3 regions of the Mesorhizobium sp. CA6 genome follow, and region 3 is predicted to be linked to each of the others. Evidence: predicted binding sites of a transcription regulator. Region 3 holds the regulator's gene; each other region holds the start of a gene.
What was found. The regulator HrcA, encoded in region 3, represses chaperone genes, less so after heat shock. The targets are predictions, from matches to a motif close to GTTAGCACTCNCNNNNNGNGAGTGCTAAC.
Positions count from the first base shown of each region.

Region 1: the regulator HrcA is predicted to act here: its motif matches at 1,985-2,013, upstream of groES (co-chaperone GroES).
Region 2: the regulator HrcA is predicted to act here: its motif matches at 5,593-5,621, upstream of groES (co-chaperone GroES).

Region 1 covers NZ_JAIUHI010000006.1:228,033-238,080, reverse strand. Annotated here, with positions in the region: gene LB526_RS11605 (Hsp20/alpha crystallin family protein) at 1-392, opposite strand, end outside; gene LB526_RS11600 (Hsp20 family protein) at 481-957, opposite strand; gene LB526_RS11595 (usg protein) at 1,200-1,472, opposite strand; gene LB526_RS11590 (hypothetical protein) at 1,485-1,832, opposite strand; gene groES (co-chaperone GroES) at 2,163-2,477, shown strand; gene groL (chaperonin GroEL) at 2,539-4,167, shown strand; gene LB526_RS11575 (hypothetical protein) at 4,241-4,456, shown strand; gene LB526_RS11570 (helix-turn-helix domain-containing protein) at 4,518-4,916, shown strand; gene LB526_RS11565 (DUF982 domain-containing protein) at 4,897-5,199, shown strand; gene htpG (molecular chaperone HtpG) at 5,261-7,153, shown strand; gene LB526_RS11555 (ABC-F family ATP-binding cassette domain-containing protein) at 7,213-8,835, opposite strand; gene LB526_RS11550 (GYD domain-containing protein) at 9,055-9,381, shown strand; gene LB526_RS11545 (2OG-Fe(II) oxygenase) at 9,406-10,048, opposite strand, start outside.
Region 2 covers NZ_JAIUHI010000004.1:340,842-350,889, forward strand. Annotated here, with positions in the region: gene LB526_RS08295 (MFS transporter) at 6-1,190, opposite strand; gene LB526_RS08300 (TetR/AcrR family transcriptional regulator) at 1,310-1,936, shown strand; gene LB526_RS08305 (LysR family transcriptional regulator) at 1,970-2,869, opposite strand; gene LB526_RS08310 (SDR family NAD(P)-dependent oxidoreductase) at 2,976-3,737, shown strand; gene LB526_RS08315 (hypothetical protein) at 3,734-4,456, opposite strand; gene LB526_RS08320 (class I SAM-dependent methyltransferase) at 4,656-5,456, shown strand; gene groES (co-chaperone GroES) at 5,686-5,982, shown strand; gene groL (chaperonin GroEL) at 6,046-7,701, shown strand; gene LB526_RS08335 (TetR/AcrR family transcriptional regulator) at 7,778-8,386, opposite strand; gene LB526_RS08340 (zinc-dependent alcohol dehydrogenase family protein) at 8,501-9,511, shown strand; gene LB526_RS08345 (OsmC family protein) at 9,549-9,983, shown strand; gene LB526_RS08350 (nuclear transport factor 2 family protein) at 10,003-10,048, shown strand, end outside.
Region 3 covers NZ_JAIUHI010000015.1:149-10,196, reverse strand. Annotated here, with positions in the region: gene queG (tRNA epoxyqueuosine(34) reductase QueG) at 1-69, opposite strand, end outside; gene LB526_RS21785 (glutathione S-transferase family protein) at 50-742, opposite strand; gene LB526_RS21780 (undecaprenyl-diphosphate phosphatase) at 904-1,710, shown strand; gene LB526_RS21775 (YraN family protein) at 1,944-2,321, opposite strand; gene rsmI (16S rRNA (cytidine(1402)-2'-O)-methyltransferase) at 2,382-3,272, opposite strand; gene LB526_RS21765 (hypothetical protein) at 3,488-3,676, shown strand; gene hemW (radical SAM family heme chaperone HemW) at 3,876-5,048, opposite strand; gene rdgB (RdgB/HAM1 family non-canonical purine NTP pyrophosphatase) at 5,045-5,722, opposite strand; gene LB526_RS21750 (VOC family protein) at 5,722-6,132, opposite strand; gene rph (ribonuclease PH) at 6,317-7,033, opposite strand; gene hrcA (heat-inducible transcriptional repressor HrcA) at 7,253-8,335, shown strand; gene LB526_RS21735 (hypothetical protein) at 8,408-8,605, shown strand; gene LB526_RS21730 (PQQ-dependent sugar dehydrogenase) at 8,727-10,048, shown strand, end outside.

The sequences.
Region 1 (10,048 bases), on a different contig from region 3:
CCGACCGGGATGCGGCGCTCGAAGCGGCCGTAATAGCGCTCGGAGAACTGCCTATCCTTGTCCTCCGTCTCGGAGCGCTTCTCGCCTCTCAGCGTCAGCACGCCGTCGTCGAGCAGGACCTCGATGTCTCTCTGTTCGAGGCCAGGCACCTCGGCCATCACCTTGATCTCCTTCTCGCCGTTGGAGATCTCGACGCTCGGCCAACCGGCGCCGAGGGCGGAGACACCGCCAAAAGACGGCAACCGGCTGTCGAAGCCGCGGAAAACGTCGTCAAACAGGCGGTTCACCTCGCGATGCAGCGACAGGAACGGATCGCGCTCACCGTCGCGGAATATGCTTGGAAGCTGGTTGCCGTTGCTCCGGCCCCAGGGGATCAGATCACGGACACTCATGGTTTGCTCCTTTCTGTTCATCGGCTCGAAAAGCTCCTACGCGCCGGGCAGTGCCCGGCGCGTAGCGCGGATGCGCTCACAGAAGCCCTCAGGCGGCGTGCTTCTCGGCTTCGATCTTCTTTGTCGTGCCTTTGAGCGTTGCCTTGTCGGCTGCGATCTCGATCCGCCGCGGTTTCATCTCTTCTGGAATTTCGCGCTTCAGATCGATCGTCAGCAGCCCATTGACCAAGCTGGCGCCAACGACCTTGACGTGGTCGGCAAGCTCGAAGCGGCGCTGGAATGCACGGCCGGCGATGCCACGATGCAGGTACTCGCCCTTGTCCTCGCCGGCTTTCTGGCCAGAGACCATGAGCATGTTCTGCTCCTGGGTAATGGCCAGTTCGTCCTGCGAGAACCCAGCCACCGCCATACTGATGCGGTAGTCGTCTTCTGCGGTCTTGGCGATGTCGTAGGGTGGCCAATTGTCGACGGTCTCGATCCGGCTCGCCGTCTCGAGCGCGTTCAGCATTCGATCGAAGCCGATGCTCGACCGGAACAGGGGACTGAAGTCAAACGTGGTTCTCATAGCTACATCCTCCATTGAGCAACATAGATACGAGGGGCGCCAAGGAAGCGGCGCCCCTTGACCTTGCCGGTCTCTCTCAAGCACCGGCGTAATCGATCTGGGAATTCAACACGGGCACGTCAAGGCCCCACTCCGAAGCCGCCTTCAAGGTCGTGAAAGTCAGTCCCTTCGTCTGCATGCAGGCGGGCAAATCATGAGTTGGAGGCGGCCGCACAACCACGACCGCCTCGCGGAGCTGATCTTCAATGGATCGCGATGATCCCGTCGACGGCCCGCCATTCCGATGCCCTGATGAGCCGATGGTGAGCGACACGGACAGAATGCAAGGCGCCAGCCAGCTCGCGCTGCCAAAAGCCCAGAAAGCCCCTCAGCGCCGGGAAATCCGGGGCAAGATCATAGTCCTGCCAGACGTAAAGCTGGAGCAGGCTGGGATGGTCGGGCAGATGATAATGGATCTCGGCAGTGGTCAAGCCATACCCATTCATCTGCAAGCGGAATTCCCTGCTGACCGCCATCGCCTTCGGCCTTCACGCGCTCAGCCGGTCGACCACCTGCCGGTGGTCGTCATCGGCAGGGCCGCTGGGCGGCGGAGCCAGCGCATCAAGCCGGCGCAGCGCATCCATGATGTCGTCGAAGGAGACCGGCCGCTCGGTGCCCGGCGGCTGGCGCAGCGCCGGCATCGATTCTACGGCGCAAGCATCGGACGCCCAGGACGAAAGGATCGCCCGCTTTTCCCATATATCGAGCGAGCCGTCCTCCAGCACATCCCGCGGGTGCTGAAAATGCCTGGCCGGCGACAGCAGCCGGTCGAGCGAAAGGTCTGATAGTTCGGGAGCTAGGGAAGGAATGATCGGCGAAAGCGTCTGTCGGTCCATTTCTGTCCTCCGTCTCCAAAAACTCCTTGCTTCGGGTTCCAATTTCTCAGCGGTCCCGGCGCTGCCGGGCGCCGATAATCTTGTTCAACTCAATCGCGAATTCAAGCCTCTCTGCTATCGGAGCGGGCCAATTTACCGCATGTTTTCAGCGCGCTAGCACTCAACAGTCGAGAGTGCCAAAAAATTTGCGGTAACCCCTTGAAAGTAGATGAAGGCAAAATTAGTTCGACATGCGCGCGATGCCGAAAGGGTCGCGCGAGCCCCGCTCCGGTCCTGCCGGTCCGGAGCGGAGGAACTGCTCGCAATCTGTTTGTCCTGAAGGAGAACGATATGACGTTCCGTCCATTGCATGACCGCGTGCTCGTGCGCCGCATCGAGGCCGAAGAGAAGACGGCCGGCGGCATCATCATCCCCGACACTGCCAAGGAAAAGCCGCAGGAAGGCGAAGTCATCGCCGTCGGGCCAGGCGCCCGCGACGATAGCGGCAAGCTCGCGCCCCTCGACGTGAAGGTCGGCGACCGCATCCTGTTCGGCAAGTGGTCCGGGACCGAGATCAAGCTCGATGGTGAGGACCTGCTCATCATGAAGGAAAGCGACGTGATGGGTGTGATCGAGCAGGTCGAGACGCTGAAGAAAGCCGCCTGACCGGGGCTTCGATCGAACCGCAACCCAGTCAATGAAAGCTGCCTAAACAAGGAGTGATCCAATGGCTGCCAAGGAAGTCAAATTCCATTCCGACGCCCGCGAGCGCATGCTGCGCGGCGTCAACATCCTCGCCGACGCGGTGAAGGTGACGCTCGGTCCGAAGGGTCGCAACGTCGTCATCGACAAGTCGTTCGGCGCGCCGCGCATCACCAAGGACGGCGTCACCGTCGCCAAGGAGATCGAGCTCGAGGACAAGTTCGAGAACATGGGCGCCCAGATGGTTCGCGAAGTCGCTTCGAAGACCAGCGACCTCGCGGGCGACGGCACCACCACGGCCACCGTGCTTGCCCAGGCGATCGTTCGCGAAGGGGCCAAGGCCGTTGCGTCGGGCATGAACCCGATGGATCTCAAGCGCGGTATCGACAAGGCGGTGGATGCCGTCGTCGCCGAACTCAAGGTCAACGCCCGCAAGATCACCAGCAACGACGAGATCGCCCAGGTCGGCACCATCTCGGCCAATGGCGATGCCGAGATCGGCCGCTTCCTGGCCGAGGCTATGGAAAAAGTCGGCAACGAAGGCGTCATCACCGTCGAGGAGGCCAAGACCGCCGAGACCGAGCTGGAAGTCGTTGAAGGCATGCAGTTCGACCGCGGCTATCTCTCGCCCTATTTCATCACCAACCAGGACAAGATGCGCGTCGAGCTCGAAGAGCCCTATGTGCTGATCCACGAGAAGAAGCTCGGCAATCTGCAGGCCCTGCTTCCCGTGCTCGAAGCCGTGGTCCAGTCCGGCAAGCCGCTCCTGATCATCGCCGAGGATGTCGAGGGCGAGGCTTTGGCCACACTGGTGGTCAACAAGCTGCGCGGCGGGCTGAAAGTCGCCGCCGTCAAGGCGCCGGGCTTCGGCGACCGGCGCAAGGCCATGCTGGAGGACATCGCCATCCTCACCGGCGGCACGGCCATCAGCGAGGATCTCGGCATCAAACTGGAGAACGTCACGCTGGAGATGCTCGGCCGCGCCAAGAAGGTCGCGATCGAGAAGGAAAACACCACCATCGTCGACGGCGCCGGCAAGAAGGACGAGATCCAGGGCCGCATCACGCAAATCAAGGCCCAGATCGAGGAGACCACCTCCGACTATGATCGCGAAAAGCTGCAGGAGCGGCTGGCCAAGCTCGCCGGCGGCGTTGCCGTGATCCGCGTCGGCGGCGCGACGGAAGTCGAGGTCAAGGAGAAGAAGGATCGCGTCGACGACGCGCTGCACGCCACGCGCGCGGCGGTCGAGGAAGGTATCCTGCCCGGCGGCGGCGTTGCCCTGCTCAGGGCGGCCAAGGCGCTCGACACAGTCGCCGTCGACAACCCGGACCAGAGATACGGCGTCGACATCGTGCGGCGCGCGATCGAGGCTCCGGCGCGCCAGATCGCCGAGAACAGCGGGTCGGAAGGTTCGATCATCGTCGGCAAGCTGCGCGAGAAGACCGAATTCGCCTATGGCTGGAACGCCCAGACCGGCGAATATGGCGACCTCTACAAACAGGGCGTCATCGATCCCGCCAAGGTCGTGCGCACCGCGCTGCAGGATGCGGCCTCGGTTGCCGGACTGCTCGTCACCACCGAGGCCATGGTGGCCGAGAAGCCGAAGAAGGAGGCCGCTCCGGCCATGCCGGCCGGCGCCGGCATGGACTTCTGAGACGCCGACGGGAGCCCGCTTCTGGCAACGGGAGCGGGCGTTTCGAAACGCACGATGGGAGGCCCTTATGGATATGATGAGCGGCAATGGCTCGGTTCCGGCACCGACGCGCCCGGCAAGCGAATTCCTCGCTTATGAAGCCGAATGCCGAAGCGCATTGAAGCCGCTGCTGGCAGGCTTGCTCGACACGGCCGAATCCGCCGGGTGGAACCGGCGGACCGTTGCCTCAACGCTGATGTTTCTTGCCGCACAGCACGTGTCGGCCACCGAAACATCCAGGGGCGGCTAGCGAAGGTCGGGCCTCGCCTCCAAGGCGGGGCCCATGTGACTGCGAACGGACGAGGATTGCCATGATTGCAGGACGATTGCGCGAATGCCTGAGAATCTTGCGATGGGAAGCTGCCGACGTCGCCGAGGAACTTGGCTGGCCCAGAAACGACGTGACGCGCTGGCTCGAGGGGCGCGCGCCGGTGCCGCTGGCGGTCGCCGCCTGGATCGAGGCCCTCGCCAAGGCACACAAGGCGCTGCCCCCGCCGGGCCTTAACCGGCAGAATTCAGCGACGCACACGCCGGCAGGCCCGGTGGTTGTGCAGACGTTCAACGGCATAGGCCAGCCGCGGCCGCACGGCGTCGTCCTGCAACCGCCCTACCCGCGCCGACATGTGCTGGCCGGGACGACCGGCCATCGTCCCGGCGCCATGAGCATCCACCCGAATGAGGGTTCTGACCATGAACCACGACCGCTTTGAAGAGCCTGTCACCATCCTTGTCGGAATGGGTTTGCCGGTCCGGCTCGAGACCGTGATGGAAGCCTATGCCCTGCTGCAGGATTGGCCGGCCGCGAGCAGGAGCAGCGCGCATGCGATCGCGCTCAATTCCTGCAAAGCCGGCATTGCCGGCGAGATCGACGCGGAAACGGTGCGGGCAACCCTTGTTGCTTTCGCCCGCCGCCACGATATCCTGGCGCCGGACCTGGTTTCTCTGGCGCCTGCGGCGCTGGCAGGGAGCGCATCCACAAGCAACAATGGCTGAAAATTTGAAACCCGGCGCGTGCTGGCGCGGCGGCCAAAATAACCGAACCCAGGAATTCTGAATGACGACGGACACCAAGGCGAAGGAAACCAGGACATTCGAGGCGGACGTCTCGCGGCTGCTGCATATGATGGTGCACTCGGTCTATTCGGACCGAGACGTTTTCCTGCGCGAGCTGATCTCCAACGCGGCGGATGCCTGCGAGAGGCTCCGCTTCGAGGCGGTGAGCCGGCCAGAGCTTCTGGGCGACGATGCCAAGCCACGCATCACGATTGCCGCCAATCCGGACAACAAGGAGCTTTCGGTCGAGGACAACGGCATCGGCATGAGCCGCGACGAGATGGCGGAGGCGCTGGGCACGATCGCGCGCTCCGGCACCCGCGCCTTCATGGAGCGCGTCGAAGCCGGCAAGGCGGCGGAAGACACGCAGCTCATCGGCCAGTTCGGCGTCGGGTTTTATTCGGCCTTCATGGTCGCAGACCGTGTCGACGTCATCAGCCGCCAGGCCGGCAGCGACGAGGCCTTCCGCTGGTCGTCCGACGGCAAGGGCACCTACGAGATCGCGCCGGCGCCGCTCGAGGCAGCACCCAAGCGCGGCACGCGCGTGGTGCTGCATCTGATGGAGGACGCCTCGTCCTACACCACGCCCTATCGGCTCGAGGGCTTGGCGAAGTCGCAGTCCGGGCATGTGCCGGTGCCAATCACATTTGTCGAAAAGCCCGGCGCCGAACCGCGCGACATCGCCGACGGCACGGCGCTTTGGGTGCGGCAAAAGAGCGAGATCAAGCCGGAGGAATATACCGACTTCTACCGCAGCATCGCCGGCCAGTATGACGAGCCAGCCTCGACCATCCATTTCCGCGCCGAGGGCCGGCAGGAATACAGTGTACTCGCCTTCGTGCCGGGATCGCGGCCGTTCGACCTGTTCGACCAGGACCGCAAGGGCCGCATGAAGCTCTATGTGCGGCGCGTCTTCATCACCGACGAAGCCGATCTGCTGCCGCGCTACCTGCGCTTCGTGCGCGGCCTGGTCGATTCCGCCGACCTGCCGCTCAATGTCTCGCGCGAGATGATCCAAGAAAGCCCGTTGCTCGCAGCGATCCGCAAGGGCGTGACCAACCGCGTTCTCGGCGACCTCGCCAAGACGGCCGAAAACGATGCCGAAGCCTACGCCAAAATCTGGGAAAATTTCGGCGTCGTCCTCAAGGAAGGTCTCTATGAGGATTACGAGCGACGGGAGCAGCTGCTGAAGCTTGCCCGCTTCCGTTCGACGACCTCAGGCGAAGGCTGGCGCAGCCTTGCCGACTATGTCGCAGCGATGAAGGAAGGACAAAAAGCGATCTTCTTCATGGCCGGTGACGATCGCGCCCGGCTCGAAGCCTCGCCCCAGCTCGAAGGTTTTCGCGCACGCGGCATCGAGGTGCTGCTCCTCACCGATCCCGTCGACAGCTTCTGGGTGACGATGGCGTCGGAATTCGACGGCAAGCCGTTCAAGTCGGTGACGCAGGGCGCGGCCGAGCTCGCCGATATCGCGCTGCCCGAAGATGCGGCGAAGCCCGACGCGGAGACGTCGTCGGATATCGCCGCCTTCCTGGCTTTCGTGAAAACGACGCTTGGCGAGGAGGTTTCGGACGTGAAGTCCTCGGACCGGCTGACCGAAAGCGCCGTGTGCCTTGTAGCGCCGGAGCATGGCCCGGACCGCCAGTTCGAGCGCCTGCTCAACGCCGCCGGCCGGCTCGACAAGGCGGCCAAGCCAATCCTCGAGATCAACCCGCGCCACGAGCGCGTGGCGGCGCTGGCAAAGCTCGGCGACGACGAGAAGGCGTTCAAGGAAGACGCCGCGCATCTGCTTTACGACGAGGCACGTGTGCTCGACGGCGACAAGCCGGCCGACGCCAAGGCGTTCTCGGCGCGGCTTGCGCGGCTGATCGATCGCGGGCTGGCGAGGGGGTAAGCGCCGGCGCTCGCCCCGACAGGGGGAATGCGCCGCCGCCAATTGCGTAGGGTCTCGCCCTACCCCCTCAGTCCCGGCGCCTCCTGGCCGGTGCGGGCGACATATTCGGTGTAGCCGCCGCCATAGGTGTGGACGCCGTCGGGCGTCAGCTCGAGCACGCGGTTCGACAGCGCCGCCAGGAAATGGCGGTCGTGCGAGACGAACAGCATCGTGCCTTCATATTGCGACAGCGCCTCGATCAGCATCTGCTTGGTGGTTATGTCGAGGTGGTTGGTCGGCTCGTCGAGCACCAGCAGGTTTGGCGGATCGAACAGCATCAGCGCCATCACCAGCCGGGCCTTCTCGCCTCCGGAAAGCACGCGGCACTTCTTTTCGATCTCGTCGCCGGAAAAACCGAAGCAGCCGGCCAAAGCCCTGAGCGGCGCCTGGCCTGCCTGCGGAAACGAGTCCTCCAGCGTCTGGAAGACGGTGCGCTCGCCATCGAGCAGTTCCATGGCGTGCTGGGCGAAATAGCCCATCTTGACGCTCGGGCCGCGCGCGACGGAGCCCTCGTCCGGCTCGGAGGCGCCGGCGACCAGCTTCAGAAGCGTCGACTTGCCGGCGCCGTTGACGCCCATCACACACCAGCGCTCGCGGCGGCGGATCTGGAAGTCGAGGCCCGAATAGATATTGCGGCTGCCATAGGCCTTGTGGATGCCCTTCAGCGTCGCCACGTCCTCGCCGCAGCGCGGCGCCGGCTGGAATTCGAAAGTCACCGTCTGGCGGCGCTTCGGCGGTTCGACACGGTCGATCTTGTCGAGCTTCTTCACCCGGCTCTGCACCTGGGCCGCATGGGAAGCACGCGCCTTGAAGCGCTCGATGAAGGCAATCTCCTTGGCCAGCATCGCCTGCTGGCGCTCGAACTGCGCCTGCAGCTGCTTGTCGGCCAGCGCGCGCTGCTCCTGGTAGAATTCGTAATTGCCGGAATAGGAGGTGAGCGCACCGGCGTCGATCTCGATGATCTTGGTGACGATGCGGTTCATGAACTCGCGGTCGTGCGAGGTCATCAGCAGCGCGCCGTCATAATCCTTGAGGAATTTCTCCAGCCAGATCAGGCTTTCGAGGTCGAGATGGTTCGACGGCTCGTCGAGCAGCATGACGTCGGGCCGCATCAGGAGGATGCGGGCGAGTGCCACGCGCATCTTCCAGCCGCCGGAGAGTTTTGAGACGTCGCCGTCCATCATCTCCTGGCTGAAGCCGAGGCCGTCCAACACCTCGCGCGCCCGACCGTCCAGCGCATAGCCGTCAAGCTCCTCGAAGCGGTGCTGCAATTCGCCGTAGCGCTCGATGATCTGATCCATGTCGTCGGCGCGGTCGGGATCGCCCATGGCGTGCTCGAGCTCGCGCATTTCGGCGGCGACCGCGCTGACCGGCCCGGCGCCTTCCATGACTTCGGCGACGGCGCTCAAGCCGCCCATATCGCCGACATCCTGGCTGAAATAGCCGATGGTGACGCCGCGATCGACCGAGACCTGGCCTTCATCGGGCTGCTCCTGGCCAATGATCATGCGAAACAGGGTCGTCTTGCCGGCGCCGTTCGGGCCGACCAGCCCGATCTTCTCGCCCTTCTGCAAGGCGGCGGAAGCTTCGATGAAGACGATCTGTCGGCCGTTCTGCTTGCCGATATTTTCGAGACGGATCATGGGACGGTCCGGGAAACTTCGCTGACGTGGCGGGGATTTGCCCGGGGCATTACGCGAATGCGGGCACGAGGGGAAGAGGCAGAAGCGCCGCATTCCGCGCTCGGCCTATTCCCTTTGGGGCAGAACCCAGCCGAGGTAAAATTGATTCGCGTCGCCGACAGATCGAGCGCTTAGTGCTGGAGCCAACCACTTGATGGGCTCTGGCAAGGGAGGTCAACCATGGCCATGTACCTGACGCGCTTCAGCTACACGCCCGAGACATGGGCGCGAATGATCGAAAACCCCGAAGATCGCCGCAAGGCAGCCAGCTCATACATAGAATCGGTGGGCGGAAAGCTGCACGGGTTCTGGTACGCGTTCGGCGAACACGACGGCTGGAACCTGTGGGAGGCGCCGGACAATGTTTCGATGGCGTCCGTCGTGCTCGCCATCGGTGCCGGAGGGGCGCTCAGCTCCTGCGAGACCACCGTCCTCCTCAGCGTCGAGGAGACGATGGACGCGCTGGGCAGGGCGAAATCGATCCGTTATCGGCGGCCGGGAGCGTAGAAAAAAACGCCGCCTCGGGGAGTGTCACCTCGCGTCATGGAAGATGATGCCGAGCGTATGTCGCCCGCCTGAGCGCAGGCGGCTAACGCCGTGGCGCAGGTTGACGCGATAGTAACCTCGCGTGCCCTCCACCGGCCGGTTGTGCACGGCGAAGATTACCGCATCGCCGCGCTTGAGCGGCACCACCTCGGCGCGGCTTTGCATGCGCGGGCGCTGCTCGGTGAGCACGAATTCGCCGCCGGTGAAATCCTCGCCGGGCTCGGACAGCAGGATCGCCACCTGCAGCGGAAAGGCAAGCTCGCCGTAGAGATCCTGGTGCAGGCAGTTGAAATCGCCGGGGCCGTATTGCAGCAGAAGCGGCGTCGGCTTTACCTGGCCCTCGTCGTGGCAGCGTTTCAGGAAGGCGGCGTGCTCGGCCGGATAGCGCTGGGCAACACCCATCTTCTCGTTCCAGTCATTGGCGGCCGTGGCGAGGCGCGGGTAGAGCGTGGTGCGCAGGCCCTCGATCAGGTCCGGCAGCGGATATTTGAAATACCGATATTCGCCCTTGCCGAAGCCGTGGCGCGCCATCACGACATGGCTGCGGAAATGCTCTTCATGCGGGTAGAGCGCGGCGATATCGGCGCATTCTTCCGCCGACAGCATGCCGGGCATGACGGCACAGCCA
Region 2 (10,048 bases), on a different contig from region 3:
TTTGCTCAGACCCGGCCGCGCCGCCGCGCGACCAGCACGAAAATGCCGAGCAAAAGCACGCTCGCCAAAGCGGCGGCGGCGGCGAATTCGGGCACGGGCCGGAAATCCGCGCCGTCGATCAGCAGCGAGGCGGCGACCGGGCCGATGGCGAGGCCGAAGAGCTGGGCGGCCGGCACCAGCAGCACCGCGGTGCGCGTCTCGTCGGCGGTGATCGCCAGCCGGATCTGGTAAGGCACGATGAAGAGCAGGATGAAGCCCATCACCAGCGCCACGGCCCAGAACACCGAAAGACCCGGGCCGGACGCAAGCAGCAGCGAGCTGATCGCCGCGACGATCGTGATGACAGTGATGGCAAAACGATAGTCGATGCGCGCCTCGAAGCTTGTCGCGGTCATCGCGCCGAGCACCTGCGCGGCAAGGCTCGCCGAAACCATCAGGCCGACGGTGCGGCCATCGATGCCGAACTGCGCGCCGATGGGCTCGAGAAAAGCCCAGACGGCGCCGAAGAACATGAAATAGCAGAAGATCGACAGCAGCGCGGCGATCGCCGGCACGGTCGCAACGTTGGCGAACTGCTCTTCCTTCGGCAGGTCGGCATAGTCGTCCGGCACGGTCCATGCCACGACGAGCGAAAGCAGGCAGACGATGCCGAGCGCGATGAAGCCGCCAGCCGAGCCCGCTCGCGGCACGGCAAAGAGCGCGAGGATCAGCGCCAGCGCGCATTGCGCCAAGGTCTGCAGCGTAACGAAATAGCCGCCGATGCGCTCGGCCCGGCGCGAGCGGGCGATCAGCTCGGTCGCGACGGCGACAAGCCCGCCCTCCGCGAGGCCGGCCAGCGTGCGCGCGCCAATCAGCGCATTGGGGCTGCCGGCATAAGCGGTCCAGACATTGGCGAGTGCCAGCAGCATGAGCAGCACCGTGCTTTTCCAGCGCATGTTGCGCGCCGGCAAGAGCATCGCCACCACGCCCGAGCCGATCGCTATCGCGATCATCTCGGCGGTGGCGACCAGCGCCAGCTCGTCGCCGGTGATATGGCCTTCGCTGTAGAGCGCACCGAGCAGCACCGGCTGCAGTCCGAGGATGAGGAGACCGACCGAGCCGATCCACAGCGCCGAGGCCAGTTGCAGGCCGGTCGGATTGCCGACAAGCCAATCGCCATTTTCCGCCTGCACGGCTTGCGATGCGGTCACGAGGCGCTCTCCCTTGCAGCTCGCTCAAAAAACTGACAAGTTGTCAGTATTTGACGGAACTGATACTTGATCATGTTTCTTGTCAACCGCGAATTCGCGGCTTTCACGAGATTTGGCGCATGACGCAGACAAGGCGAACAGCGACGGAACCGCGGCGCAGGCCGAAGCAGGAGCGCAGCCGCGAGCGCATCGACGCGATCCTTGCCACGACCATGCGCCTGATTGGCGAGAAGGGCATCGACGCGGTGACGATGAAGGAAGTCGGCGCGCTGGCCGGCGGGCCGATCGCTACCGTCTATCATTACTTCCCCAGCAAGTCGGCGATCCTGGCGATGCTCTATGAGCGGTTCTCCGAGGAAAGCCGCGCACGCTTCGGCGCGATCATCGCCGGGATAGGCCGGCTGGATGACGTGACCGCCGCGGCCGACCAGCTGCTCGACGATTATCAAGCCCGTGTCGCCGCGGACCCGGCTATCCAGGACCTGCAGAACGCCATCCAGGCCGACAAGGCGCTGCAGCATCTCGACATCGCCGAGACGAGGCAACAGGCGAAGATGTTCTGCGATAAGGTCGGACCGATGCTCCAAGCGGAGCAGCGCGAGGCGTTCGGACGTGTCGTGTTCCTGATCTTCCAGCTCGCCGGCGGCGTCGTGCGGCTGGCGCTGACACAGGACGAGGCGGAGGGAAGGAGGACGATCGAGGATTATCGGTCGATCATCCATACGCAGTTGAAGCTGTTTTTGTAGCCGACGCCATACTCGGGGCCGCGCCTAGCTGCCTCAGCCCGCTTCCAGCTTCGGCCCCAGAATCTCCACCAGCCAATCCACAAACACTCTCACCCTTGGCGAAAGCTGGCGGCTCGGCGGATAGAGCACCGAGATCGGCGTCGGCGTCGGCGGATTGTCCGGCAGCACCTCGACCAGCCGGCCCGCTTGGATGTCGGCGGCGAAGCGGCGGCGCGGCGCCTGGTAAAGGCCGAAACCCTGGCGCACGAGCGTGGCGGCGGTGTCGGAATTGGAGACGGTGACGCGCGACGGCAGCACGATCTCGCGGATCTTTCCATCGACGGTGAACTCCAGCGGCATCACCTGGCCGGTGCGGGACGAGACGAAGCCGATCATGACGTGCCCGGCAAGCTCGTCCAGAGTGCGCGGCAGGCCGTAGCGCTCGACATAGGCGACGCTGGCAACCGTCGCCTCGCGCGCCATGCCGATGCGGCGCGCGATCATGTCGCTGTCGGGCAGCGTGCCGGCGCGGACCACGCAATCGACGCCTTCGCGCACCAGGTCGACGAAGCGGTCGCCCTCGCCGATATGCACGCTGAGCCCGGGATAGCGGGCGAGCAGCGCCGGCAGTTCCGGAATGACGAAGGTGCGGGCCATGTTGCCGTTGAGGTCGATGCTCAGACGTCCGCGCACCTCATGCGCGCCGAAGCCGCCCTCGGCATCCTCGATGTCGGCGAGGATGCCGATGCAGCGCTGGTAATAGGCCTCGCCGTCCAGCGTCGTGGTGACGTGGCGCGTTGTGCGCCTCAGCAATTGTACGCCGAGCCGCTCCTCGAGCTGCTTGATTGCGGCGGTGGCGCTGGAGCGCGGCAGGGCGAGATCGGCGGCGGCCGCAGTGAAGCTGCGCCGTTCCACGACGCGGGTGAAGAGCCGCATGCTGTCGAATCGGTCCATCGCTTATTGTTCGCACATACTGAATAGTGTTGGCAATTCATGGCCGATTATATCGGCCCACCGGGCGAGTATATGCATCTCCGTCCAGACAGAAGGAGATTTCGCCATGACCACCCGCCCCATCGCTCTCATCACCGGCGGCAGCCGCGGCCTCGGCCGCAACACCGCGATCCACCTTGCCCGGAGGGGCGTCGACGTCATCGTCACCTATCGCTCGCGCGCCGACGAGGCGAAGAGCGCAATCGCCGAGATCGAGGCTGCCGGCGGTCGAGCAGCGGCGCTTGAGCTCGACGCCGGCGCCGTCGCCAGCTTCCCGGCTTTCGTTGAATCGCTGAAAAAGACCCTTCGCGAGATCTGGCAGCGCGACCGCTTCGACTATCTCGTCAACAATGCCGGCACCGGCCTGCGCAAGATGATCGCCGAGACGACGGAAGAGGAATTCGACACGCTGATGAACATCCATCTTAAGGGCGTGTTCTTCCTTACCCAGGCGCTGCTGCCGCTGATCAACGATGGCGGCCGCATCATAAACGTCTCGAGCGGTCTGGCGCGCTTCTCGGTCCCGGGCTCCGCCGCCTATGCGATGATGAAGGGCGGCGTCGAAGTGTTCACGCGCTACCTCGCCAAGGAACTGGCGGCCCGGCGCATCACCGCCAACACGGTGGCGCCGGGCGCGATCGCCACCGATTTCAACGGCGGTCATGTGCGCGACGACGCCGAGATCAATCGCGTCGTGGCCGACATGACGGCGCTCGGCCGCGCCGGTGTCGCCGACGACATCGGCCCGATGATCGCCTCGCTGCTGTCCGAGGACAATCGGTGGGTCAACGCCCAGCGTATCGAAGTGTCGGGCGGCATGAACATCTAGCCTAGCTGGCGAATCAACCCTTCGAAGCCGTCGGCAAGATTGGCATTGCCGGCGGCGAGGAAGGCAGACAGGTTGCGGACGCGTCCGGGCGTCTTGTTGGCGTCAAGCAGCACGGCCCTGCCTTCGTGCATGACGAAATCGAATTTGCCGTAATCGAAGCCGAGCTGGCGCCGCAGCGCTCGCAGCTCCTCGGGAACAGGAACCGCCTCGCGGCGGATGGTGTCTTCGCCCTTGACCAGGCTCTGCGGCGAGACATGCCGGGTACACCGCTCGCGTTCGCCGCAGAACAGCCAGAAGCGAGCGCCAAAGCCGTCAGGCTCGGGCTCGGGAACGAACTTTTCCACCACCAGATCCTTGCGGTCGAACACTCCCGGGGAAACATCCGCAAGCGAGCCATGGATGCGGTAGCGATCGAGCAGCTTGGCATCGGGAAACGGCTCCGGCCTGCCGGCGCGCCGCGATCGTCGGTTGAGCGTCTGCTCTCGCGTCCCCAGATTGTTGAGGCTGCTCTTGACGATGACAGGGCCTTGCCAGCCGTGGTCCCGGTCGATCACGGCGCCGCTGACGCGACGCTTCGAGATGTCGGCTGCGCCGATGTTGAGGCAGAAGGGATAAGTGCGCGCGTATTCGACATATTCAGTTGGCGTCACGGTCGCGTCGACATGCAGTATCGCGATATCCGCCTCCGGCTTGGCCGAAGTGCCCGCAAGAACGCGCACGGAATGTCCCCGACGTTTCAACTCCTCCAGGAGATCGAAGAGCATGTAGGGGCTGTCGCGGCGCAGCAACGGCCCGCGACGGCGTTCAAAGCCGTCAAACTCATGTGTGATAACCGCGATATGTGCCATCCGCCCCGGCTTGGTTTCTTAAGCGTCCTCGATTATGCATTCGAATGCAATATCCTACGGGCGGGCTTGCATGACAGAGCATTGGAATGCAATTCGCAGACATTGGCAGTTGCTCGGGTCGCCGCTCAGGCCGCCGCCGCAAGTCGTCGAGGCTTATAACCGCGAACTTGACCTCGCTCGATCGCATGTCGTCATGCTCGGCGTGACACCCGAACTCGCCGGGCTTGGCGCGAGCACGACGGCGGTGGACGAATCCAGCGACATGATTGCCGGCATCTGGCCGGGCGACACCGATATGCGCAAGGCGGTGCAGGGCGACTGGTTCGACTTGCCGTTTCCCGGCGCGAGCATCGAAGCGCTGATCGGCGATGGCTGTCTCTCGGTCATCGGCGCCGCCGACCTCAGACGCTCACTGTTCGTGTCGATCGCGCGTGCGCTCAAATCCGACGGGCGTGCCGCCATCAGGCTTTATGCTTCCCCCGGAACTCCAGACGACCCGAAGGATGTCCGCGCCTTGGCGCTGAGCGGCGGCGTCTCGACCTTCCATGAACTCAAATGGCGCGTGGCCATGACCGCCATCGGCGGAGCGCCTGATTACACGATACCGGTGAGGGGCATCCTCGAACAATTCGACAGGATGTTTCCCGACCGCGAGGAGCTGTCGGCTCGAACCGGGTGGGAGCTGCCGACCATCGGGACCATCGACGTCTACCGGAGCTCGTCCGTAGTCTATAGCTTCGCCCCGGCGGCAGCGCTGATCAAGGAAGCCCAGACCTTCTTCGATGACGTACGGCTGGCCTCGACCGGCACATACGGGCTCGCAGAACGCTGCCCGCTGCTGGTGCTGCGTTCGCCGAAAGGCCTGGACTGACGGGCAGGATTGCTCGTCGGCGCCTCGCGACAGCCCGTGCATCTCGGCCTGGCGTTTCTCAGGAGAAAAATTTCGCGTCGTCGCCCCGTTGCGCGCGCCTTGACTCCGGCAACCCAGCGGCCTATCTCAGCGCCACGTTAGCACTCGCCTTTGGTGAGTGCTAACTTATATCCGGCGGCCTCGCCGGATGGAGGAACAGTTCTCACCGTTCTCATTCGAGGAAGAAAACATGGCAAAGTCCAAGTTCCGCCCGCTTCATGACCGCGTGGTCGTTCGCCGGGTCGAATCCGAATCCAAGACCGCCGGCGGGATCATCATCCCGGATACGGCGAAGGAGAAGCCGCAGGAAGGCGAGATCATCGCCGTCGGCTCCGGCGCCCGCGACGAAAGCGGCAAGCTCGTGCCGCTGGACGTCAAGGCCGGCGACCGCATCCTGTTCGGCAAGTGGTCGGGCACTGAAGTCAAGCTCAATGGCGAAGACCTTCTGATCATGAAGGAATCCGACATCATGGGCATCATCGGCTGATCATCGGCCTCACCTGAATCTTCATCTTCGGGCTCTTCCCGAGCCCCTGCCAGGAGCTAAAACATGGCTGCCAAAGACGTAAAATTCTCCCGCGATGCCCGTGAGCGCATGCTGCGCGGTGTCAACATCCTCGCCGACGCGGTGAAGGTCACCCTTGGCCCCAAGGGCCGCAACGTCGTCATCGACAAGTCGTTCGGCGCTCCGCGCATCACCAAGGACGGCGTCACCGTCGCCAAGGAAATCGAGCTTGAGGACAAGTTCGAGAACATGGGCGCCCAGATGGTCCGCGAAGTCGCTTCGAAGACCAACGACATCGCCGGCGACGGCACCACGACCGCAACGGTTCTGGCGCAGTCGATCGTCCAGGAAGGCCACAAGGCGGTCGCCGCCGGCATGAACCCGATGGACCTGAAGCGCGGCATCGACCTCGCCGTCACCGAAGTCGTCACGGCGCTCGGCAAGGCCGCCAAGAAGATCAAGACTTCCGAGGAAGTCGCCCAGGTCGGCACGATTTCAGCCAATGGCGACGAGTCGGTCGGCAAGATGATCGCGGAAGCGATGCAGAAGGTCGGCAACGAAGGCGTCATCACCGTCGAGGAAGCCAAGACCGCCGAGACCGAGCTGGAAGTCGTCGAAGGCATGCAGTTCGACCGCGGCTACCTGTCGCCCTACTTCGTCACCAACGCTGACAAGATGGTCGCCGATCTCGAGGACGCCTACATCCTGCTGCACGAGAAGAAGCTGTCCAACCTGCAGGCCATGCTGCCGGTCCTGGAAGCCGTCGTCCAGACCTCGAAGCCGCTGCTCATCATCTCGGAAGACGTCGAAGGCGAGGCCCTGGCCACGCTGGTCGTCAACAAGCTGCGCGGCGGCCTGAAGATCGCCGCCGTCAAGGCGCCGGGCTTCGGCGATCGCCGCAAGGCCATGCTGGAAGACATCGCCATCCTCACCGGCGGCCAGGTCATCTCGGAAGACCTCGGCATTAAGCTCGAGAATGTCGGCCTCAACATGCTCGGCCGCGCCAAGAAGGTGTCGATCTCCAAGGAGAACACCACCATCGTCGACGGCGCCGGCAAGAAGGCCGAGATCCAGGGCCGCGTCGCCCAGATCAAGCAGCAGATCGAGGAGACCACCTCGGACTACGACAAGGAGAAGCTGCAGGAACGTCTGGCGAAGCTCGCCGGCGGCGTTGCCGTGATCCGCGTCGGCGGTGCGACCGAAGTGGAAGTCAAGGAAAAGAAGGACCGCGTCGATGACGCCCTGAACGCGACCCGCGCGGCCGTCGAAGAAGGCATCGTCGCCGGCGGTGGCGTCGCGCTCCTGCGCGCTTCGGGCAACCTCAAGGCCACCGGCGCCAACTCCGACCAGGCCGCCGGCATCAACATCGTGCGTCGCGCGCTGCAGGCTCCGGCCCGCCAGATCGCGGCCAACGCCGGTGCGGAAGCCTCGATCGTCGCTGGCAAGATCCTCGACAACAAGGGCGCGACCTTCGGCTACAACGCCCAGACCGGCGAGTATGGCGACATGATCGCCATGGGCATCGTCGACCCGGTCAAGGTCGTGCGCACGGCTCTCCAGGACGCGGCCTCGGTCGCCGGCCTTCTGGTCACGACCGAAGCCATGATCGCCGAAGCTCCGAAGAAGGAGTCGGCTGGCGGCGGCATGCCTGGCGGCATGGGCGGCGGCGGCATGGGCGGCATGGGCGGCATGGACTTCTAAGAAGTCTGACCCATCACTGATACGGAAAGGGCGCCGAAAGGCGCCCTTTTTGTTTTGCATTTGGAGATCCGAGTCCTCAGGCGGCACTCTCCGCCTGCCGTGTCGCCTTGCCAGCCAGCACCGCCTGCTCGACCAGCGCAGCGACCTCGTCGGCAACCGCCTGGACCGGGGCACGGTCGCGGGTGGCGCGGGCGATCACCATCAGGCCTTCCAGCGAGGATTCGACCAGCAGGGCCAGCGCCTGAGCGCGCCGCTCCGGCACCCCTGCCCTGACGAATGCCTGGCGCAGCAGTCCGATCCACTGCTCGAAGGCCGAGCGGCAGATTTCAACCAGGTCCGGCACATCGTTCGGCGCATCGAGCACCACCGGCGCGACAGGACAGCCGAGCGAGAATTCGTTCTCCTCCAGCATGCGGGCCACCGACTGATAGATGTGGTGAACGGCAACGGCGGGATCGCTTTCCTCCAACAGCGCGGCGCCCAGCCGCTCCGTCACGTCGGCGACACTGGCGCGCGTCACCTCGACTACCAGTTGGTCCTTGCCGCCCGGGAAATGGAAATAGAGCGACCCGCGCGGTGCTGCGCTGGCGCTTAGAATGTCGTTCAGCGACGTGCCGTGATAGCCGCGCTTGCGGATGAGCAGCGCCGTCGCCTCGATCATGCGGGTGCGTGTGTCCGTCGCCACGTCGACCTCTCAAAATGTCAACCTCTGTCAGGAGCACGCATTATAGGGCTTGCCCTGAATATGACAATCGGTCTACATAATATGTAAATCGATCTACATATACCGGAGGCAAAAATGCGGACTTACCGCCTCGAGGAGTTCGGCGACATCCAGGGGCTGGTCATGCGCAAGGAAGCGCTTCCCAAGCCGGGTGCAAACCAGATCCTGGTACGAGTGCGCGCCGCCTCGCTCAACCGCCGCGACACGATGATCCTCAACGGCACCTATCCTCTGGCACCCCGCGCGGGCATCGTGCCGCTGAGCGACGGTGCCGGCGAAGTCGCGGCCGCCGGCGACGGCGTCACTCGCTTTGTCGTCGGCGACCGCGTCACCGGCAGCTATTTCGCGCGCTGGATCGACGGCCGCATCCATCCGGGCGTAATCGACCAGCTCGGCTGCACACTGGACGGCGTGCTGAGCGAATATGCGCTGCTTGACGAGCAATGGGCGGTGCGACTGCCGGACCATCTTTCCTGGCAGGAGGCTGCGACCTTCACCTGCGCCGGGCTGACCGCCTGGAGCGCGCTGACGCACGCGGAGATTCCGAAGCCGGGGCAATGGGTTCTCACCATTGGCTCAGGTGGTGTTGCGTTGTTTGCCTTGCAGTTCGCCAAGCTCATGGGCTGCCGTGTGGCCGCTGTCACCTCGCGGGCGGAGAAGACCGACAGGCTGCGGGCGCTCGGCGCCGACCTCGTCGTCGCGGCAGCCGAGACACCGGAATGGGGCATGAAGCTGCGCGAGGCGACCGGCGGCATCGACCTGGTCATCGAAACCGGCGGCCCGGCGACTTTTGCGCATTCGCTGATCGCCAGCACGCTTCACGGGCGCATCGTGCTGCTCACCGTGCAGGACCGCAACGGCAAGTCGGTCGAAATTCCGGGCGCCGTCTATCAGCGCAGCCTCGTTACCATCGCCCGTCTCTTTGTCGGCAGCCGCAACGGGCTCGAGGCGATGCTTGCCGCGGTCGCCACGCACCGGCTGAGACCGATCATCGACAAGGTCTTCCCCTTCGCCGAGGCGCGCGAGGCTTACCGCCATTTCCAGCTGGGCGACGTCTTCGGCAAGGTCGTCATCGACGGCGCGTGACCATCATGCTTTCCCGCAAACAGAAAGGAGATCAGCCATGACAATCCGCGAAGCCTCGGCCCAATGGCAAGGAACGCTCAAGGAAGGATCCGGCCGGCTGCGGCTGGGCAGCGGCGTTTTCGAAGGCGCTTATTCCTTCCCGTCGCGCTTCGAGAACGGCCCAGGCACCAATCCGGAAGAGCTGATTGCGGCCGCCCATGCCGGCTGCTTTTCGATGGCGCTTACCGCCGTTCTCGGCGCCGAAGGCCACACGGCCGAGAGCATCCACACCATCGCCAAGGTGCATCTCGGCGCGACCACGGCCGGGCCGACGATCACCCGCATCGAGCTCGAAACTCAGGCGCGCATCGCCGGCATATCGGCCGACGATTTCGAGCGGCTGGCGCAAAAGGCCAAGGCGGCCTGTCTCGTCTCGCGCGCGCTGGCCGGCGTCGCCACCGTCACGCTCAAGGCGAGCCTCGTAGCTCAATGAAACGACAGGAGAAGATCAAATGACCCATGAACACATCATCGACATCGCCGCGGCCAAACGCTCCG
Region 3 (10,048 bases):
CTCGAAGCCGGCGCGGCGCGCCTCCGCCTCGATCAGCGCGCGTAAGGTTTCAGAAGTCGAGGTCCGCATAGTGCGATACCGGCGACAGGCCGCGCACCCGGTCTGAAAGCAGCGGCCGGAACGACGGCCGCGATTTCACCCGCGTGTACCATTCGCGCGCGGCGCCATGTTCGCGCCAGTCGATCTCGCCGAGATAATCGAGCACCGAAAGCGTCGCCGCCGCCGCGAGATCGGCATAGGTCACCTTGTTGCCGGCCAGCCAATGGCGCGTGCCGGCCAGCCAATTGGTGTATTTCATGTGTTGGCGGATGTTGGCGCGCGCGGCGCGGATGGCGGCCGAGTCCGGCGAGCCGCCGCCGGCGGTTTCCGGCATGACCGGCTTCAGCACGCGCTCCCGCACCAGATGCCGCGTCACTTCGCTTTCAGCCTTCGCCAGATACCAGTCGGTCAGCCGGCGGATTTCGGCGCGCTGCATCGGATCTTCGGCGAACAGCCGCTTGTCGCGCTTGAGCACACCGCGCGTCTCGTCGAGATATTCGGCAATCACCATGGCGCCGACGATCGGCACGTCGCCTTCGGCGAGCAGGATCGGCAGCGTGCCGGCCGGGTTCAGCGCCAGGAACTCCTTGCGCCGCGTCCACGGCTTTTCCTCGATCAGCGCCAACTCCTCGCCATACTCGCCGAAAGCGAGGCGCACGAAGCGGCAGGTGGCAAACATGGGATGATGGAAAAGCGTCAGCATGGTTCCGCGATGAAAAGGCGCACTGGCGAATCGGTGTCAGCGCCGATAAGTCTTGGCCGCCCGATTCCAGGGACTGTCATGGTGTTGCGACCTATAGGGGGACTTCCGCCCCATGACAAGCAAGCCCTTCCCTTAGCCGTCATTCAAAAGCAGAGGTTGCCATGGAAAGCCAGACCATCGTCGAAGCGCTGCTGCTTGGGCTGCTGGAGGGCCTGACCGAGTTCATCCCGGTGTCCTCGACCGGCCACATCCTGCTTGCCGGCCATTTCCTCGGCTTCCATTCCACCGGCAAGGCCTTCGAGATCCTGATCCAGCTCGGCGCGATCCTGGCGATCCTCAGCGTCTATTTCAGCAAGCTGTGGCAGATGCTGATCAAGCTGCCCAGCGATCCGCAGACCCGGCATTTCGTCATCGGCATCCTGATCGCCTTCCTGCCGGCTGCCGTAATCGGTGCGCTGGCGCATGATTTCATCAAGACCATATTGTTCGAATCGCCCCGGCTGATCTGCATCATGCTGATCATCGGCGGCGTGGTGCTGCTCATCGTCGACCGCATCAACCTCAAGCCGGTCCACCACGATGTCGAGGACTTCCCGTTGAGCGTTTATCTCAAGATCGGCCTGTTCCAGTGCCTGTCGCTGATCCCCGGCACCTCGCGCTCCGGCTCGACCATCGTCGGCGCGCTGCTGATGGGCGTCGACAAGCGCGCGGCGGCCGAATTCTCCTTCTTCCTCGCCATGCCGACCATGGTCGGCGCCTTCGCCTTCGATCTTTTCAAGAACCGCAACGTGCTGACCTCGGCCGATTTGCCGATCATCGCCGTCGGCTTCATCGCCGCCTTCGTCACCGCGCTCATCGTGGTGCGTTTCCTGCTCGATTACGTCTCGCGCAACGGTTATTCGCTGTTCGGCTGGTGGCGGCTGGTGGTTGGAGGACTCGGGTTGGCGGCGCTGATGGTCTGGGGGTGAACTGAGGTCGCTCTCTTATACTGCTTCGTCGAGTTCCTTCGCGCCCCCCTCTGCCCTGCCGGGCATCTCCCCCACGAGGGGGAAGATTAGCAGTTCCGCCAGCGGCACCACCTCTTGAAACGTTGGCGTCTGGCGAAAGCGAGAGCGACATCTGATCTCCCCCTCGTGGGGGAGATGGCCGGCAGGCCAGAGGGGGGCGCTGTCCCGCCAGCCCATCGCCGTTGGGCAGACCCTCAACTCTTCCCGTAAAACGCGTTCTCGACATGCACCGGCCAGCGCCAGGGCAGCACCGCCACCATGTCGAAGCGCATCGACAGCCGGCCGTAATCCGGCTGGCGCGACAGCCACAAATCCGCGGCACCCTCGATGCGGCGCTCCGATTCGCGGCCGATTGCTTCCATCGCCTCGATCAATGTCCGCCGCGCCTTGACCTCGACGAACAGCACGAGGTCGCCGCGCCGGGCGATGAGGTCGATCTCGCCGAGCCTGGTGCGGTGGCGGCGGGCAAGGATGCGATAGCCTTTCAGCATCAGCGCCAGCGCCGCCAGCCACTCGCCGCGGTGGCCGCGCCGATACGCTTTTCGGCGATGGCCGACCGTGCGTTCAGCCATCCCCGGCTCCATTCTGTTTGACCATGATCCTGTCCGAAAACCGGCCTCCACTTTTCGGGATCATGGCCTGTCCTTGAGCTCGATCAGCCGGCGGTAAAGCGCCTGCTTCTGGCCGCCGGTCATCTTCGCGGCTTCCGCCGCCGCCTTCGATGCCGGCATTTCGGCCGCAAGCGAGAGCAGGAGGCGGTCGATGTCGGCCGGCTGGTCCTCCGCCGCTTCGGGCGGACCGACACAGATAACGACCTCGCCCTTCGGCGTGTCGGCCGCCCCGTAATGGTCGGCCAGCTCGGCAAGCGTTCCGGTGCGCATCTCCTCGAAGGCCTTGGTCAGCTCGCGCCCGATGGCGGCTTTCCGCGCACCGCCCAGCGCCTCGACCATCGAGCCGAGCGTCTCTGCCAGACGGCGCGGCGATTCGAAGAAAATCAGCGTCGCCGGCACCTGCTTGAACGTCTCCAGCTTGGTCAGCCGCTGCCCGGTCTTCACCGGCAGAAATCCGGCGAACAGGAAAGCATCGGAAGGAAGGCCGGAAGCGGTCAGCGCCGCAAGCGGAGCCGAAGGTCCAGGGATGGGCACGACGCGGATGCCGTGATCCAGCGCCTCGCCGACCAGCCGGTAGCCGGGATCGGAGACCAAAGGCGTGCCGGCGTCGGAAATCAGCGCGACGCTCTGTCCGGCGGTCAGCGCCTCGATCAGCTTCGGCCCGGCCTCGCCCGCATTGTGCTCGTGATAGGCGGTGGTGCGGCGGCGGATGCCGTAGCGTTCGAGCAGCACCCGCGAGACGCGCGTGTCCTCGCAGGCGACGATGTCCGCTGCGGCCAGAGTCTCCAGCGCGCGCAGCGTGATGTCGGCCAGATTGCCGATCGGCGTCGCCACCAGATAAAGCGCCGGCTGAAGCGGCCGCGCCGCAATCTCGCTTTGTCCGATCAGATAGCTGCGTTTGTCGCCGGTCACCGAATGCCCCTCATTCCGAGCAATTCCCAGGAAAAGTGCGTCGCGGTTTTCCGTCCGGAATTGCGTAAGAACCAAGGCTGTTTCGCATGGCTGACGCCCCGTTGCAAAACGTGAGGTCGAGGCAACGAAATCGCCTTGCCTTTGCCACAGTGCGGAACGAAACCCACATCGGCGAATTTAACCCCTGATTCCCCGGGAGGAGGCAGGACCGAACGATGCCCAATCGCTTCGATATTTTTATCAGCCGACTTGAAAGCAAGACCGCCCGCGAGGGCATCCCTCCACACCCCATCGCCGCCGAGTCCGGCGCGCGCCGCGACAAGGCCGACCAGAAGCCTGTCCGTCACGGCGAGGCGCATGGCGAGAAGCACCGCGGCAAGCACCGCCAGAAGCACGACGCTTGAACTAACTGGCAACCTTTGCGACCTCGCGCCTCGTCATTCCAGGGCGGAGCAAGGAGCGAAGCGACGCGCGAAGACCCTGGAATCCATGCCGTTACACCGAAGCGCCACCCACGGTGCAGAATTCTGCACCGCCGCGCCCTTCGCGCGAGGTCACGGCATGGATTCTCGGGTCAAGCCCGAGAATGACGAAGATGCTCGATTACCGCGCCAAATCCGCCACCACCGCATCGAGCACGATCATGCCGGCGGTCGTGGCGCGCAGGCGGGCGTTGCCGACAGGCGCCACCAGGCCTTCTTCCTGCAGCACCGAAAGCCGCGCGCTTGAAAGGCCGCGACCCGAGAGCGCCTCGTAGCGCTGCAGGTCGATGCCTTCGGCCAGCCGCAGTCCCATCAGCAGGAACTCGTCCGCCTCCTCGGAACGCGTCAGGATCTCGCCGCCGGTGACGCCGTGGCCTTTGGCCTCGACCAGATTGGCCCAGGTTTCCGGCATTCTTTCCGCGATGGTCACCGTGCGGCGGCCGTTCTCGACGAAGCGACCATGCGCGCCGGGGCCGACGCCGACATATTCGCCATAGCGCCAATAGGTGAGGTTGTGCCGGCTCTCGGCTCCCGGCCGCGCGTGGTTGGAAATCTCATAGGCCGGCAGGCCTTGCGCCGCCGTTGCCTCCTGCGTCAGCGCGTAGAGGTCGGCAGCATGATCATTGTCGGGCAGCGTGAATTTGCGTGCCGCGTAAAGCGCGTGGAAGGGCGTGCCTTCCTCGATGGTCAGCTGATAGAGCGAAAGATGGTCGACAGCATAGCCGATCGCCTGTTCCAGCTCCGCCCCCCACGCCTCCGGCGTCTGGCCTGGCCGCGCGTAGATCAGGTCGAAGGACAGCCGCGGGAAGATTTCGCGCGCGAGGCCAATGGCGTGCAGCGCCTCCTCGACATTGTGCAGCCGGCCGAGGAAGCGCAGATCCTTGTCGTTCAGCGCCTGCACGCCGAGCGAGACGCGGTTGACGCCGGCGGCGCGGTAGCCGCGGAAACGCTCGGCTTCGACCGAGGACGGGTTGGCTTCCAGCGTCACCTCGATGCCGGCCGGCACCGTCCAGTTCCTCGCCACGGCCTCCAGGACGGCGGCCACCGTTTCCGGCTTCATCAGCGACGGCGTGCCGCCGCCGAGAAAGATGCTGGTCACCTCGCGCGGCCCGGTGCGGTCGCGCATGGTCTTGAGCTCCGTCTCGAAGGCGCGGGCAAAACGCTCCTGGTCGACCGGCTGGTGGCGGACATGGCTGTTGAAGTCGCAGTAAGGGCACTTGGCTGCGCAGAACGGCCAGTGGATATAAACGCCGAAGCCGGGGCTGCGGTCGAGCGGTAGGGGCACTGCGCTCATGCGGGTCCTGATCGCGCCAAATCCAATCTGGCCAAATTCAATCGCACTTCGGCGAATTTCTGAAAGGCGCGGGCGCGGTGCGAAAGCGCCGTCGCCTGGCCGGGCCTCCAGCCATGCTTTTCTTGCGCGCTCATCTCGCCAAAAGTCGTGTCGAAACCGTTGGGCAGGAACACCGGATCGTAGCCGAAGCCGAGCGTGCCGCGCGGCGGCCACACCAGCGTGCCTTCGGCCTCGCCGCGATAATATTCGGCCTCGCCGTCGGGAAAGGCCAGGCAGATGACGGCGACGAAGCGGCCGGTGCGCTGCGCGGGCTCCGTAGCGCCAACCTCCTGCAGCGCCACCTCGGTGCGCTGCATGGCCATGCCGAAATCCCTGCTGCCGTCCGGCGTCTCGGCCCAGCTGGCGGTATAGACACCGGGCGCGCCGTCGAGCGCGTCGACGCAGAGCCCGGAATCGTCCGACAGCGCCGGCAGGCCGGTCGCCTTGGCGGCGGCATATGCCTTGATATAGGCGTTCTCCTCGAAGGTGGTGCCGGTCTCGTCGGGTTCGGGCAGGCCGTATTCCTTGGCCGATTTCGCCTCGAATCCGAACGGCGCCATCAGGTCGGCGAATTCGCGCAGCTTGCCTTCATTGTGGCTGGCGACGACGATCTTCTTTCCGTTGAGCGAGTGCATCAGAAACCCCAGATCCTTGGCTCGGCGAACTCGATCGAATTGCCGGACGGGTCGCGGATATAGATCGAGTGCCCGCCCTGCGGCCATTCGAAATCGCTTTCGATGGCGATGTTGTTGGCGGACAGATGTTTGCGCCATGCGGCGATTTCATCGGCGGTTGCCGCAAAGCAGAGGTGCCCTTCGCCGGCCGTGCCGTGCGGCGGCACCTTCAGCCGAGCGTCCGGCGCCGGCGGGATCTTCGTTGCCTCGGCATTGAAGAGAAGCAATACGCCGTTGCCGCAGCGGAAGAAGACGTGGCGGCCCTCGACCTTACCCAAGGCTTCGAGGCCAATGATGTCGCGGTAGAAGGTTTCGGCGGCGTGTAGGTCTGTGACGTAGAGGGCGGATTCGAGGATTGCAGAGGGTATCACGAGGCCCCCCTCTCTGCCCTGCCGGGCATCTCCCCCTCAAGGGGGGAGATTGGCAGCTTCGGCGAAGGCGCCATTCTTGCAACGCTGGCGATTGGCGAAAGCCGTCGTGACACCCAATCTCCCCCCTTGAGGGGGAGATGGCCGGCAGGCCAGAGAGGGGGGCCTAGGCTCGGCATTCGGAAACCTACGCCACCGCCATCTGCTGCAGGCTCACCAAACGCGAAATACCCTTCTTCGCCAAGCCCATCAGCGCCGCGAACTGCTCCTCGGAGAAAGGCTCGCCCTCGGCAGTGCCCTGGATCTCGACGATGCCGCCCTTGCCGGTCATGACGAAATTGGCGTCGGTGCCGGCCGATGAATCCTCGAGGTAGTCGAGATCGATGACCGGCTGGCCGTCATGAATGCCGCAGGAAATCGCCGCGACATGGTCCTTCAGCACCTTGGCGACGCTCACCATCTGGCGCGCTTCCATCCAGCGCAGGCAATCGTAGAGCGCCACCCAGCCGCCGGTGATCGAGGCCGTGCGAGTGCCGCCATCGGCCTGGATGACGTCGCAGTCGACGGTGATCTGCTGCTCGCCCAGCGCCTGCAGGTCGACGACGGCACGCAGCGAGCGGCCGATCAGCCGCTGGATCTCCAGCGTGCGGCCGCCCTGCTTGCCGGCGGAGGCTTCGCGCCGCATGCGCTCGCCGGTCGAGCGCGGCAGCATGCCGTATTCGGCCGTCACCCAGCCCTTGCCGGAATTGCGCATCCAGGCCGGCACCTTTTCCTCCAGGCTCGCCGTGCACAGCACATGCGTGTCGCCGAACTTCACCAGGCACGAGCCTTCGGCGTGCTTGGAGACGCCGCGTTCGAAGGAGATGGCGCGCATTTCGTCGGCTTGGCGTTTGGAGGGGCGCATTCGGCCTTCTTTCTTGTCGTTTCCGGAATCGTGGCCGGCTTGTAGACGTATGCGCAGCATGGCGCAAAGGAAAAGGACGCCGCGCAGGAAAACGGGCCGCGTGACCGCAAACGCGCCACCGGTGACCGCAAACGCGGCGCTAGGTGACCGCGAGCGCGGCACCGGGTTGCGCCGCCGTAGCTTAAGTCTATATCTTTCGGAAGGAGGTTTCTCGCCGGAATGAACAAACCAGTCGATCCGACGTCGCAGTCGCCGGTACTTCAGTCACTCGACATGCGCTCGCGCGATATCTTCCGGCGGATTGTCGATTCCTATCTGCGCGACGGCGAGCCGGTCGGCTCGCGCAGCCTGTCGCGCATCCTGCCCTCTTCGCTGTCGCCCGCCACCATCCGCAACGTGATGAGCGACCTCGAGCATCTGGGGCTGATCTACGCGCCGCATGTTTCCGCCGGGCGGCTGCCGACCCAGACCGGCCTGCGCTTTTTCGTCGACGCCTTCATGGAGCTGGGCGACCTTTCCGACGACGAGCGCCGCACCATCGAGGCGCAGGTGCGCGCCTCCGGCTCGGGCGCGACGCTGGAGCATATGCTGACCGAGGCCAGCCAGATGCTGTCGGGCATGTCGCGCGGCGCCGGCCTCGTGCTCGCCTCCAAGCACGAGGTGGCGCTGAAGCACATCGAATTCATCCAGCTCGAGCCCGCAAAGGCGTTGGCAGTGCTGGTGTCGCAGAACGGCGATGTCGAGAACCGCGTCGTCGACCTGCCGGCCGGCACCACCGTGTCGCAGCTGCACGAGGCGTCCAATTTCCTCAATGCGCATATCCGTGGCCGGACGCTGGCCGAGGCGCGGGCGGAAATCGCCCGCATCAAGGACGAGACCAGGGCGGCCCTCGACACGCTGTCGCAGGATCTGGTCGAGAAAGGCCTCGCGGTCTGGGCCGGCGCCGAAAGCGGCCTGCCGGCGCGCCTTATCGTGCGCGGCCGCGCCAACCTCCTGGAAAACGTCACCGCTCAGGCGGACATAGAATTGCTTCGCCATCTGTTCGAGGATTTGGAAACCCAGGACGGACTGCTGCAGCTGCTCGATCTCGCCGAAGAGGGGCCGGGCGTGCGCATCTTCATCGGCTCGGAGAACAAGCTGTTTTCGCTGTCCGGCTCCTCGCTGGTCGTCGCCCCCTATCGCGACAAGGACGCCCGCGTCGTCGGCGCGCTTGGCGTCATCGGGCCGACCCGGCTGAACTACGCCCGCATCGTGCCGATGGTCGACTATACGGCACAGCTGATTTCGCGCATGCTTCGTTAGGTGTATCGATATTCAGGTGAGGCCGGGCCTGACCTGAACCTCGACACAGCTGAGGGTGCAAAGGAGAAGAACATGGCGCTGGAATCGCTCAAGGCCCAGATCAGCCTGCTGCTCGAGGAAATGGTGAACCAGCCCGAGGACGAGCACGAGATCCAGGAGCAGCTGCGCGAGAAATTGAGGGAGATGCGTGCCATGGGCCTGCCCCTGCCGGCTGATCTCGTCGAATTGGAAAAGCGCCTCGACGACGATCTGGATGCCGAAGAGGCCTGAGGCCGGCAAGTCACGTGCGCGAGCTTCTCTTTTCGATCGTTAGCCCAATATGTTCTGTCTCCGGGGCCTTATCGACTGAGGCACCCGAAGGCGGGACATAGTGGCAGAGACGGAGGACAGCATGATGCGGATCGCCGGCCTTGCGGGCCTCGCACTGGTTTTTGCCACGGCTGCCTTTGCGCAGCAGGCCGGTCAGCCCTTGCTCAGCGGCGAAAAAGCTTTCGGCGACTGGAAAGCCGACCGTCCGGGCGTGCGCCGGCTGCTGAAACCTGAGGATTTGCCGAAACCCTATATGACGGAGTCCGCCTCCAACGGCGGCGGCGTCACCGATCGTCCCGAGGATGCCAAGCCAAAGCTTCCGCCCGGCTTTTCCGCCGAGCTGATCGCATCGGGCGTCGACAGTCCCCGCGTCGTGCGGGTGGCGCCGAACGGCGACCTCTTCGTTGCCGACAGCCGGGCGAGCCAGGTGCGCGTCTATCGCCTCGCAGAAGGCAGCGCCAAGCCTGCACAGGAGTCGATCTTCGCCAAGGGCCTGACCCGGCCCTACGGCATCGCCTTCTACCCGCCGGGCGACAAGCCGCAATGGGTCTATGTCGCCAACAGCAACAGCGTCGTCCGCTTTCCCTACCGCGACGGCGACCTGGAAGCGTCGGGCAAGCCGGAAACCATCGTCGCCAAAGTCCCCGCCAGCCACCACTGGACGCGCGACATCGCCTTCTCGCCCGACGGCAAGACGCTCTATCTGTCGGTCGGTTCCGGCTCCAACATCGCCGAGGACATGGGCGCGAAGCCGAAGGGCGGCGTCGAGGCGTGGACGAAATCGCAGCCGCTGGGCGAGGCCTGGGGTCCGGAACAGGGCCGCGCCGACGTGCTGGCCTTCGACCCCGACGGCAACAACCGCAGAACCGTCGCCACCGGCCTGCGCAACTGTTCCGGCATGACCATGCAGCCGGCGACGGGCGCGCTCTGGTGCGTCGTCAACGAGCGCGACGAGCTCGGCGACAACACCCCCTTCGAATATGCCACCGCGGTGAAGGACGGCGCCTTCTATGGCTGGCCCTGGTATTATATCGGCGACAATGAGGACCCGCGCCACGAGGGCGCCCGCCCCGATCTCGCCGGCAAGGTCACGGTTCCGGACGTGCTGATGCAGGCGCATTCGGCGCCACTCAACATCGCCTTCTATGATGGCGCCAACTTCCCGGCCGATTTTAAGGGCGACGCCTTCGTCACGCTGCACGGCTCGTGGAACCGCAATGTCCGCACCGGCTACAAGGTGGTGCGGCTGAGATTCAAGGACGGCAAGCCGACCGGCGAATACGAGGACTTCGCCACCGGCTTCGTCATATCCGACGACGCGGTCTGGGGCCGGCCGGTCGGCGTCGCCGTGGCCAGGGACGGCACGCTGATCCTCACCGAGGACGGCAACGGCACGATCTGGCG